3 regions of the Glaciecola sp. SC05 genome follow, and region 3 is predicted to be linked to each of the others. Evidence: predicted binding sites of a transcription regulator. Region 3 holds the regulator's gene; each other region holds the start of a gene.
The links. Region 3 encodes FNR, which switches genes on or off when oxygen is low (the NO sensors DNR and NnrR bind a similar motif). Its sites were predicted from a motif close to TTGATCTAGATCAA; they were not measured.
Positions count from the first base shown of each region.

Region 1 (4,192 bases), on a different contig from region 3:
AAACCCTGTGTAAATTCACCGAGACTTCAGTGATTTAAAACCGCGCATAAAGCCGCTTTCCAAACGAGCTAATACCGCCTTGAGCTCTCTATCTTGCTCACTTAGCGACATAAATTCGCTTTGTACTAATTGTTTTAATTGCAGTAAATCGCTGCCTGCATGTGCATTTCGAACCGACACATATATCTTGTGACCTTCTTTTATTGCGATGCCTTCGTCAACCGCTAGGTACCTAGCTGCTTGATTCTGTAGTGTAAAAGTTAAAATGCCAGGCTCGAGGCTCGCAACAAAGTCTCTGCGATTTGGTAGCAGGCCAAAAGCGCCATCTGGCGTCTCAATAACAACACTTTTTATGCCCTCATAGTTTGCAAATATTTTTGAGGGCAAGAGTATCTGCAGTTGCATCAGTTGAAGGGTTTCTTTTTCTGAGTTTGATATGACTTTAGTATCAGCGCTATTCAGCATTGGTCGGCTGCTCTTTAGTCTTGTTTGCCTCATCTACGCGCCCAATCATATAAAGAGCACTTTCTGAATAGGTGCTGAACTCATCGTTTAGAATGCGTTCGCAACCGTCTAGGGTATCCTCAAGGCTAACCGTTGCGCCCTGCATGCCACTAAATTGTCCGGTGGTAAAAAACGGCTGGGTTAAAAATCGCTCTAATTGTCTAGCTCGTGACACCACTTTACGGTCGTTTTGAGATAGCTGTTCTAAGCCCAACATAGCGATGATGTCTTTTAAGTCTTCATATTTAGCTAATGTTTGACGAGCCAATTGCGCTAAGTGGTAATGACGCTCGCCAACAATACTGGGCGTTAACATTTTTGAATGTGATTGCAGTGGATCAACTGCTGGAAAAAGTCCTTCGCTAGCGCGCTTTCGCGACAGTGCAATCGATGCCGATAAATGCGAAAAAGTATGCACTGCAGCCGGATCGGTAAAGTCATCAGCAGGCACATATACCGCTTGTATCGAGGTAATAGCGCCTGCCTCGGTGTTTGCAATTCGCTCTTCTAGCTGCGCAAGCTCTGTGCTTAATGTGGGTTGATACCCAAGTCTAGATGGCATCTGGCCCATCAAACCAGAAACTTCAGAGCCAGCCTGAATGAAACGAAAAATGTTGTCTACTAATAGAAGTACGTCGCGTTGTTCGTCGTCTCGAAAATACTCTGCCATGGTCAATGCCGCATGCCCTACCCTAAATCGGCTACCGGGTAATTCGTTCATTTGCCCAAACAGCATTACCATGTCCTTAAGCACTCCGGCCTCTTTCATTTCCCGATGTAACTCTTCTCCTTCGCGACACCTTTCGCCAATCCCACAAAATATACTTACGCCATTGTGATGACCTATCATGTTGTGGATCATTTCCGTTAACAGGACTGTTTTACCCACACCTGCACCGCCAAAAAGCCCTGTTTTTCCGCCTCGCTCTAATGGCACCAATAAGTCGATGACTTTAATGCCAGTGCTAAACACTTCTGTTTTTGTAGAGCGTGAAGACAACAGCGGCGGAACGTTATGCACTGAGCGCCATTCAACATTTTTAGGCTGCGGCAACTGGTCTATCGCATTGCCAAACACATCAAACATGCGAGACAAAATTTCGGGACCAACTGGTGCTGTAAGTGGGCCGCCAGTATCCTGAATAGCCGCTCCTCTGCTAAGGCCGGCCGTTGGTGTTAAAGCAATCGCCCTTACTCGCTTTGCATCTAACTGCGTTTGTACCTCAAGCAATATAGCGGCATTGCCATCATCGCTCTTTTCTAATTTGAGTAAATTTCGAACTGCAGGCAGCTTACCGGTGAACATGACATCCACTACACTGCCGCGCACGGCAATAACCTCACCTTGTGCGACTGTTATTACATCAATATCAGGTTGAGGATTTTGGGAAGTAGTATTACTCGGTTTATTCATTGTCTCACTTTGTAACTGGCACTGATCGGCGATTAATATTTACCGTTCGACATCGACATCAACATCAAGATCAAGATCAAGATCAACATAATATGATCATATAGCACCCTATTAAGATGAGTTTGACGCATGTCAAAAATGCAATAGCAATTAACAGGTTCTATCAGGCTAAAAAAGTGAGTTAAGTCCTTGAGCTTATTTTTGATATTGATCAAAAAAGACCGATAGCTGTTTGCTACTATCCTCAAACATAAAGTGTTCAACGCTTCAAACGTTCAGCAAACTACCTTTATTGAGGTCATATAACATGCGATTACAAACGATCAAAAGGTGTACAGGCACAATAGTCGGGATCACTTGTGCAATGTTCATTGCGGCCTGTAGCAATCAATTTTCAGAATCGATACGAAAAGTGACCTATCCGCCCGATTTTAAATATACACAGCCTGCTGAGCTTCGCTCTGACATGTCAAAATTAGCCCAGCAAATGGTGCTACTTGACAGTGCGCTAAGTGATTTTTATGAACCAAATGAAAGTGGCGTAGAATTGCAGCGTGAACGAGTAATAATTGCATTAAAAGGTATGGAAAGAACTGCATCAAAGCTCAAGGAAGGATCGCCTGGTGGAAATCATCCAAAGCTACAAGAACAAATGCAAAGTTTTGCGGCTAAAGTTGATCAGGCAAGAAACGCAGCATCATTGCAAAACCCAAACTACTATTATGCAGGCAAAGTCGCAGGGGGATGCACAAACTGCCATTCCATAAATAGGTAAGCCTTAGCCACAAGCGACCATTTATTTACCAAAATAAGGCATAGCAAACGAGAGTGTGATGCAAGCAAATGCAAAATAACTAAGGGAAAAATCATCGAACGTTTACTCAACTTGTTGCCACTATGGGGTGGTCATAATAGTTCTTGCAATCCCGCTTTGTTGACTATGCGTAAATAACGATGTTTGAATGCAATCAAATTCTCTTGTTCAAGCTGTCTAAATACTCTACTTACCGTTTCGATCACCATACCGGTATGATTTGCAATATCGGTGCGCGACATGGTGAGGGTAAAAGCTTCATGACTCAAGTCGCAAGATTTAAGGCGCTGTGCATAATTAAGTAAAAATGCCGCCACTCTTTGCTTGCTTGAGAACTCTCTGCGCGCCAACTGCCTTTCTTCTTCAAGCACTAATGCTGTGCTCATTTGTTGCAGCAAATCGGTTCTAAAAACGTCTGAGTTTTGAAGCAGTTTGTAGATATCCGCTTCTTTATAAAATACGACGCTACTGGTTTCTAAAAAAACCACGCTACACTTGTAGCTATGCTGACTGAATCCATCAAGCCCAATGAGGTCGCCAGGCAGTAAGAAGTTTCCTACATACTGTTCGCCGTCGCTTGAATGAATCACCGATTTAGCCGAGCCCGACCGCAACATATAGATGCCATCAAAACGGTCCCCCGCCCGATACAATGCATCTTTCTTTTGAAATATTTTGTGCGAACAAAAGTTAACGGTGGGTTCGCACTGAACATGCCTATTCAAACTCGTTAGAGCAGTATGTATCTGTTGCTTATTCTCTTGCTTTCTCTCGATTACAGCATGATTCATATTTGTCTCCTTGCAAACAACTAAGGCATTTACCAGTCATTTCTAGCCATCTTATAGCAAGCCCTATCTACTGAATATTCGGAGTTGTACTTAAGCAATTGTGGCTACTACTTATTCGAAATCACAGAAATACAATAGCTTATTTGACCCGCGTCAAATTTTGAAACGAAGCTTGATGTAGGCTTAATTTATCATTCTACGAAACTCAATAAAGACTAGGAGAAATAGTATGAATAAAGTCAATATATGCATTATTGCTAGCTTAATAGCGCTCTTGATGGGATGTGGAAAAGGTGCAGACTCACCAACTGGATTTAGCCTTCCTGAAGGCAATGTTGATGCAGGCAAACTGGTTTTTATAAAACATCAATGTATGGCCTGTCACACTTTAGATGGTATGGACGACAGCACCATTGACAGTCCACTCACAACAAAAATAAGGTTGGGTGGCGCTTCACCCAAGATAACGACATACGCCGAACTTGTTACCAGTATCATCAATCCTTCACATCGCATATCAAAAGGCCCAAAGTGGGAAACTACTAACGAAGATACCGGTGAATCACTTATGCAAAACTATAATGATGTTATGACGGTAACGGAGCTCATAGATATTGTTGCATTTTTGCAACCTGAATATCGCGTAACGCCTATGCCTTACACACCTTA
Region 1 covers NZ_JBGIYY010000022.1:34,153-38,344, reverse strand. Annotated here, with positions in the region: gene AB9H30_RS17050 (F0F1 ATP synthase subunit epsilon) at 16-465, opposite strand; gene atpD (F0F1 ATP synthase subunit beta) at 455-1,918, opposite strand; gene AB9H30_RS17040 (hypothetical protein) at 2,226-2,693, shown strand; gene AB9H30_RS17035 (Crp/Fnr family transcriptional regulator) at 2,825-3,523, opposite strand; gene AB9H30_RS17030 (c-type cytochrome) at 3,753-4,192, shown strand, end outside.
Region 1: the regulator FNR is predicted to act here: its motif matches at 2,120-2,133, upstream of atpD (F0F1 ATP synthase subunit beta).

Region 2 (4,192 bases), on a different contig from region 3:
ATGGCCCCTGAAATCATGGTGTCAGAGCCATCTACAATCCATTGGGCAATCGGGCGGCTGGTTTCTTCGTCGCTCGCAGCAGGCAGGCCAAAGCCCGCACTTGGGTGACGAGCGAGCCGTTGAGAGAGATCATTAGGAATGATCAAAATGGCGCGTATTTCGGCTTGCTCAAGGGCATTTTGAGCACTTTTTAGATCAGTATGTTGTTGAATAATTTCAACTACTTGAGTCGCTTCAATGGTTTGCAGTAACACTCGACTCATAGCCGTTTGACTATAATCGACCACGGCTACCGGCACATGACGCACATTGGTATTAATTGCATAGCCAAACAGCATCAGTTGCACTAGCGGGATCATCACTATCATGGAGAAAGTCATCCGGTCGCGCCTTAATTGAATTAGCTCTTTGAAAAAGATGGCTTGGATACGGTATATGCTGGCGATCACTGACGGCTATCTCCTGTGCAGGTGATAAACACGTCTTCTAAGCTTGGGCGTACAATATTGAGTTGCTCAACTGGAATATTGGTTTGCTGCTGGATGTATTGCAGGGGCGAATCAAGGGTATCTTTAACCAGGACCCGTAGGCTACTGCCTAATTGTGCCGCGCTAATTATCTCGGGGAGTTGCATGAGTTGAGTCTTTAGCGTGCGAAGGCCAGTTGCTTTTATTTCTATCACGCTAGCTGCCATATTCGCCATCAACTTTGCAGGCGCGTCATCAGCCCGCTTAATACCATCTTCTAATATGGCCAGTTTGTGGCAGCGTTCGGCCTCATCCATATAGTGGGTAGACACCAAAATGCTTGTGCCCTGGTCGCACAAATCAAATAACTTCTCCCAAAAATCTCGGCGGTTTTCTGGGTCGACAGCCGAAGTGGGTTCGTCTAAAAATAGTATTTCGGGTTTGTGCAGTGTGGCTGCCGCTAAGGCTAATCGCTGTCTTTGCCCACCGCTCATGCTGCCCGCCATCTGACTCTGCTTTTGAGTGAGTCCGTAAACTGATAGCAATTCTGCAATGCGGGATGTTTGTGCCTTACCGGCAATGCCATATATTTTGGCGACAAACTGCAGGTTTTCTTTAACGGTTAAATTGTTATACAACGAGAATTTTTGGGTCATATAACCCATTCTATGCCTTAATTTTTCGGCGTCTTTGGGCAACTGCAGGCCTAATACCTCGACTTCGCCTGAGCTTGGTTTGAGCAGGCCAGTAAACATTCTGATCGCCGTGGTTTTGCCACATCCGTTTGGGCCCAGAAAGCCATAAATCGTGTTTTTTTCAACGTGTAGATTGAGTTGATCTATGGCGTTTAATTCACCAAAACTGCGGCTAAGTTGCTTGGCATTAATCGCTAACTCACTGCTTGACGCCTTATTCACGGTAAGCTTACCTGCACGGGAATACCATTAGGTAGGTCGCTATAGCTATCGGGTAGTTGAACTTCTGCTAAATACATAAGCCGTGCCCGCTCTTCTTGATTTAGCGCGTAATAAGGGGTAAATGCGGGCTCGCTGGATATCCAGCGCACAGTGCCCGTGATGGCTTGTGTCAAACCGTCAACCCGCATGCTTAAGCTGTCACCAACGCTGATTCTAACGCGATATGGCTCAGGCACATAAATCCGTGCATAAGGGGCTTTTCCGGCAAGTACAATGGCAACGGGGCTGCCTAATGTAACTCTTTCACCAAGGTTCCACGGTAGGTTATCGAGTATGCCATCACGTGTCGAAAGCACTGTAAGGTCCTCGAGTTTTTTATTTTCGCTTGCGAGTGCAGCAAGCGTAACCGCTAGGTTTGCTTCGCCAATCGCCAAATCCTCTGGACGTGTGCCGTTAGTGAGTATTAGTAAGGCCTCTTTGGCTGCCTCAACTGATGCCGCATTAGAGTCTTTAGCGGCGACTGCTTGGTCTAGGGCAGCTTGACTAACTAGCCGTTTTTCGATGAGGTTTTTGGCTCTAACATAGGCAGCTTCACTCTCAATAAGTGCAGCTTTTGCTCCTTCAAGTTTGGCGCTAGCGGCGGCAACTTCTTCAGCTCGTGCACCGTTGCGAAGTTTATCTAAATTAGCGTGCGCTTCTGCAACATGAGCTTTCGTTATCGCGACTATTGCAGTCTGTTGACGGTTATCTAAGCTTACCAAAATATCGCCTGCCTTTACCTTGCTACCTTGAGGGATCGGCAAAGCAATTATAACTTCATTTGCTGTTGCCGTATGCGCAATGCGGTCTCTTTCTAGCGTGCCTAAAGCGGTGCCTGTAGATTGCTTGTTGCAAGAAATGAGCGACAATAGAATGGGAATAAGACCAATGGCTAGCCATCTAAATGTGGTGTGTTTTTTCATTTTATCTGTCCATTAGTTGAGAATCGCTTTAAGCAAACGCTTTTACGATTTTGAGGCGATGAAACGTGGCTAGTACCGCGTATACTTTAGGCAAAGTACTTTTGAAAGAGTTGACGCGGATCAACATTGGGACGCTATTTACCAATATAGTTATCGTAAGGATATAATTCAAAAGAGAATGATGAGATGGCAACCATTACTTTCCACGGCGGCGCACAAGAGGTGACAGGTTCTTGTCATTTGCTGGAGTCAGAGGTTTTTGGAAAAGTTTTACTCGAATGCGGTATGCATCAAGGGGGCAGCAGCATTAAGCGTATTCAAAAGGAAGTTTTTGATTTTGACCCCGCTTCTATTTCAGCTGTTGTGCTTTCTCATGCGCACTTAGATCATTGTGGTATGTTGCCCAAGTTAGTAAGTGAAGGATTTGAGGGCACCATTTATTGCTCTGATGCGACAGCCGGATTGCTCGACATCATGTTAAAAGACTCAGCCAGTATTTACTTAGGTGATTTAGAGAAGGAAAACTTGCGTCGAGCAAGAAAAGGAAAGTCGGCTCTTTTGCCAGAGTATACAGACGAAGATGTCGATAAAGCATTAAGTTTATGTAAAGGGGTGAAGTACAATCACCAAGCGCAAATATGCAAAGGCTTGACTGTAAACTTTAAAGACGCAGGCCATATTCTAGGCTCAGCAATTGTTGAGCTGTTTATTGAGGAAAATGGCACGCATAAGAAATTAGTCTTTTCAGGAGACTTAGGTAATAAAAATGCAGTATTGATGAAAGACCCTGCAGTGATTACCGATGCGAATATCGTGATGATGGAAGGCACTTATGGTGACCGCAATCATAAAAAAATTGAGGATACATTAGATCAACTAAAAGCAATCCTAATTGAAACCCATGCTCGAGGCGGCAATATTTTGATTCCTGCGTTTGCCGTAGGGCGTACCCAAGAAATATTGTTTTACTTGGGTATGTTACATAATCAAGGTCTGCTTTCAAATTGGCAGGTAGCCTTAGACAGCCCAATGGCTATTGAAGTAACTAGAGTATACGACAAGTGGTTTCGCAGCTTAGATCAACAAGAAATTCAGGGCGCCACGCCTGAGGCAGAGTCAATCCTGAAAGACTTCATTCCTAATCTATATTTATCGGTCAGCGTGGAAGAGTCCATAGCCATTAATCGCATCAAAAAAGGTGCAATTATCATCGCCGGCAGCGGTATGTGCACAGGTGGACGCATTCGGCATCATTTTAAGCAGCGCATTTGGGACAGCCGTAACACTGTCATTTTTTGTGGGTATCAAGCCAACGGCACTCTCGGCCGGTTGCTAGTTGACGGGCGTTCGTCGATTAAAATATTCAACGAACAATATGCGGTGAAAGCCCAAATTGAAACTCTGGGTGGTTTTTCAGCGCATGCCGGACAAGATCAACTGGTGGAGTGGGTGGCAGCATTCGAAAGTCATCCTAGCGTGGTGCTGGTGCATGGCGAACCTCCTGCGCTAGATGCATTAAGCAATCGCTTATATAGAGAGTTAAATATACGTGCTCGTGTACCGCAAAAAGGGGAGTCGATTGCGTTTTAAAGCCCTTATAAACAGTCGAAAAGTCACTAGCTAGCTACATTGATGGACGCTACAAGGGTAGATCTTGTTCTTTCTCAAATTGATCCAAGGCTTCTAAAGCTTCACAGCCGTAAACCATTGACGGCCCGCCCCCCATCATTATCGCAACGCCTATAGTTTCAACGACTTCTTGACGGTTTGCTCCAGCTTTTAGGGCATCATGCACATGAAACGCAATACAGCCATTGCATCGCACAGCAATAGCGATGCTTAGAGC
Region 2 covers NZ_JBGIYY010000003.1:306,128-310,319, reverse strand. Annotated here, with positions in the region: gene AB9H30_RS04665 (ABC transporter permease) at 1-449, opposite strand, end outside; gene AB9H30_RS04660 (ATP-binding cassette domain-containing protein) at 446-1,384, opposite strand; gene AB9H30_RS04655 (HlyD family secretion protein) at 1,381-2,346, opposite strand; gene AB9H30_RS04650 (MBL fold metallo-hydrolase RNA specificity domain-containing protein) at 2,533-3,936, shown strand; gene AB9H30_RS04645 (carboxymuconolactone decarboxylase family protein) at 3,986-4,192, opposite strand, start outside.
Region 2: the regulator FNR is predicted to act here: its motif matches at 2,457-2,470, upstream of AB9H30_RS04650 (MBL fold metallo-hydrolase RNA specificity domain-containing protein).

Region 3 (4,192 bases):
GAATATTGCTAAAACGCTCCGACGCGCTAGAACAAGTCACGCATGCCACCGATATTGTGTTTGATAAAACAGGCACCCTTACACAAGGCGCATTTTCTATTAGCCAACAGTGGCTCTCCACTTCGCCTAAGCGCATCAATCCGCCGCTAGGTGGCGAAGGTAAGTCTAACAATCCCCCTCATAATTACTTATTGGCTTTAGCCAGTTTTTTAGAAACTCGCTCGGAGCATCCAATAGCTAAAGCATTTACCGAACCCTTTGCTGAGTTTGGTTTCAATATCGAGCAGTATCAGATAGAAATTGGCAAAGGAATATCGGCTACAGTCAACGCTCATCAATGTTATATAGGGTCTAAAAAGTTTGTACTGAGCCAAACTGGTCAACAAGATACGTCTGAATGGGAGGGCGCGAATGTGTTGCTGGCTATCGAGCATCAAGTTGTTGCGGCCTTTTGGCTTACTGACACAATAAAAGACGACGTGAAACAAGTATTAGCTAACATTAAACAGTTCAATTTGAGTATTCTAAGTGGTGATGCACAGGTGAATGTCAGTCATATTGCAGAGCAGCTCAATATTCCCAATGCCATTGGCGCCTGTCCACCCGAAGCGAAACTCGCCTATATTAAACAGCAACAGGCACTAGGTAAGTCGATGATAATGCTTGGTGACGGCATTAATGATGCACCTGTATTGGCCGCCGCTGACGTATCTATTGCGGTAGGCAATGCATCTGATTTAGCCAAGAATGCCGCCGATATTGTCTTGCTCAATACCAAGTTAACCGCGCTTAATGACGTGCTGACGATGGCAGCGCGGACTAAACGAAAAATCAAACAGAACATTGCGTGGGCGCTCGGCTATAACATATCAGTGTTACCATTTGCCGTTATGGGCGTATTAACTCCTTGGCAGGCAGCTTTAGGGATGTCCTTAAGTTCAATAATAGTGGTATATAATTCCACTCGTTTAATGCGATAATACTGCGATGAGTATCATATTTGTTTTAATCCCACTGGCCATCATTATTGTATCTATTGCAATTGGAGTGTTTTTTTGGGCGGTAAAATCCAATCAATTTGACGATCTAGAACGTCAGGGCTACAGCATCTTATTTGATGACGACATTAAAAAATCTGATGTTGATGTGGCTGTAAAAGCAGAGCCAGAGCAAGGCCAAGCCTCCAGCGGAGCAGACATAGCAGCAAAACCCCAAAAACAGAATACCCTCAAGTCTACTGAGTCAAATGACTGAAATTGGCCTGCTATCAGCATTTTTGATGGGCTTAGCTGGCGGTGTTCATTGCATCGGCATGTGCGGAGGCATAGCAAGCGCATTTACGTTTGCAATCCCTAAACAAGCATCACCGAGTTTCTATATTGTTGCCTACAATGTCGGCCGGATTTTGTCCTATAGCGTGGCTGGCGCATTCACAGGTTATCTAGGGGCTATCGCCAGTAGCAGTATGACTACGACTTTACCTATTCTAACCTTGGTCAGTGCGTCGTTTTTGATTCTTCTAGCTCTTTATATTAGTAACTGGTGGAAAGGTTTGTCGTATTTTGAGCGGATCGGCGGTCATCTGTGGCGTAAAATACAGCCACTGTCAAAAAAGCTGTTACCTTTTAAACATCCGGGCTATGCCCTCGCTTACGGCATGGTTTGGGGCTGGCTTCCCTGTGGGCTAGTTTACACCGCATTAACTTGGTCATTAGCTTCGGGAAGCGCATTAAACGGTGCGTTGTTTATGCTGCTATTTGGACTAGGCACCTTTCCAGCGCTGATTGCTACAAGCCTGGGAGCCAGCTTTTTAGTGCCATTACTGCAACATAAGTTAACGAGAAATATTATAGCCATTAGTCTAATTCTTTTCGCATTTGTTTTGATTTTGCCAATAATTCAAGGTATAACATGATCTAAATATTTATAAGGAGTGTAGCGATGGGCAATAGTGCCGAGCTCTCCATCCACTGCCAAAGTTGCAGTTTTAGCCACCTTTGTTTACCGGTAAGTCTAAGCAAGACTGAATTAGAAAGCCTTGACGATATTATCGAACGTAAGCGCCCTCTTCATAAGCACGACAAACTTGTCAAAGCTGGTCAGGTCTTTCATTCCCTATATGCAGTGCGTTCTGGCTCATTTAAGTCATACATTAGTGATAAAGACGGCGTTGAACAAATTACGGGCTTTCATTTTCCCGGCGACATTATCGGTTTTGATGCTTTAAAAGACAATATGCATCAAAGCTACTCCCAAGCTCTTGAAACGGCGATGGTGTGTGAATTGCCCTACGACACATTAGACGCAGTATCTGAGCGTTACCCTGCATTACGTAAACAAATCATGCGTTTCATGAGTGCTGAAATCAAACACGACCATGATCTGATGATGCTGTTAAGTAAACGCAGCGCTGAAGAGCGCTTGTTGCATTTCATTAACGATTTATCGAAACGCTTTGACGAACGCGGTTACTCAGCCAAACAGTTTAATCTATCGATGACCCGTAACGAAATTGGCAATTATTTGGGTTTAACCGTCGAAACTATAAGTCGCTTGCTCACCCGCTTTCAAAAAGAGGGTTTAATTAAAGTAGATGGCAAACTCATTAGCATAGTGGATTTTGATGGTGTCAGGCAGCGTATGCCTGAAAGTGAAATGTCTTTTTCGGCATCTAATTAACTTTTTAACCCTTCATTGATCTAACACAAGGTGGCGGCATGCAGATGCTGACCACCTTTTTTATTGTGTTTTATACTAAGATCAACAAACCCTAGAGCTATAACCATCAGTGGAGAGCACATATGTTTAACTGTTCACGAATTTTAGTGGTATTTGACCCCTATCATGATGTTCAACCGGCTTTTGACAGAGCCTGTTTCCTAGCCAATAAACTGCATGCAAATATTCTGTTAGTCAGCTGTATTTATGATGAAACCTACGATATGACGAACTTTCTGAGCACTGACCAACGCGTGGATATGAAGGCCGCATTGATGAATGGTCAAGTTAAGGCCATGAATCAGTATATAAACAAATGTGGGGCGGTGAATGTAGAGATTAAATCAGTTTGGCATAAATCGCTATATCGCGGGATCATTGATACCGCAACTCACGAACACTGTGATTTAATTGTAAAAAGTTGCAAAGAACACAATAAAATCGCTCAAAAAATATTTACTCCGAATGATTGGCATCTGCTGCGCTTCAGCCCCATGAATGTATTGATGGTTAAAAACCACGACTGGCCTGAAAACGGCAACATAGTGGCTGCTATCAGCATAGATACAAATGACAAAGTGCATAATCTATTAAGTGAGCGAGTCACTCAGATCAGCGCAGATTTATCACAACTGGTAAAGGGTAGCTTACATTTAGCCAACACTTTTGCCGGCGCACCTATGCATGTTGCGATAGAGGTACCAAGTTTTAACGCTCAGGCATACAACCTTGATATCCAAGCAAAACATGAGAAAGAAGTGAAGGCAATTGCCAAACTGCACAAATTACCAGATCAAAATATACATGTTAGCGAAGGCTTACCTGAAGATGTTGTGCCCGGCCTTTGTGATAAGCTCGATGCAGAGTTACTAGTTTTGGGTTCAGTTGGCCGCAGAGGAATTTCAGCAGCCCTGTTAGGCAATACTGCGGAACATATTATAGATAGAGTCAACTGTGACACGCTAGTGATAAAGCCGCAGGTTCAATGAATTGGATATTTGACCACGCTGACTAGCTTTCTATCGATTTGCGCGCAATATTCACGCATGCAGTAGATGAAAAAACGCCGCAAATTTCGTATACTTGCGGCGTTTTCATTTTACTCAATGTTTTTAATACGGATAAAGCACAGACTATGTCAGTTAAGCCAAAAGCTACATACAATTTTAATAAACTGCAAAAGCGGCTTCGTCGTGAAGTGGGCAAAGCCATCGCCGATTTCAATATGATTGAAGACGGTGACCGCATCATGGTTTGCTTGTCAGGCGGCAAAGACAGTTACACTATGCTCGACATACTGCTTTATCTGCAGCGTATTGCTCCCATTCAGTTTTCGATTATTGCGGTCAATTTAGACCAAAAGCAACCGGGCTTCCCGGAGCACATTTTGCCTAATTATTTAAGTGAACTAGGCGTAGATTTTGAAATAGTGGAAGAGGACACCTACTCCATCGTATTAGACAAAGTCCCTGAA
Region 3 covers NZ_JBGIYY010000002.1:190,942-195,133, reverse strand. Annotated here, with positions in the region: gene AB9H30_RS02695 (heavy metal translocating P-type ATPase) at 1-980, shown strand, start outside; gene ccoS (cbb3-type cytochrome oxidase assembly protein CcoS) at 988-1,254, shown strand; gene AB9H30_RS02685 (sulfite exporter TauE/SafE family protein) at 1,247-1,915, shown strand; gene fnr (fumarate/nitrate reduction transcriptional regulator Fnr) at 1,942-2,679, shown strand; gene uspE (universal stress protein UspE) at 2,802-3,707, shown strand; gene ttcA (tRNA 2-thiocytidine(32) synthetase TtcA) at 3,854-4,192, shown strand, end outside.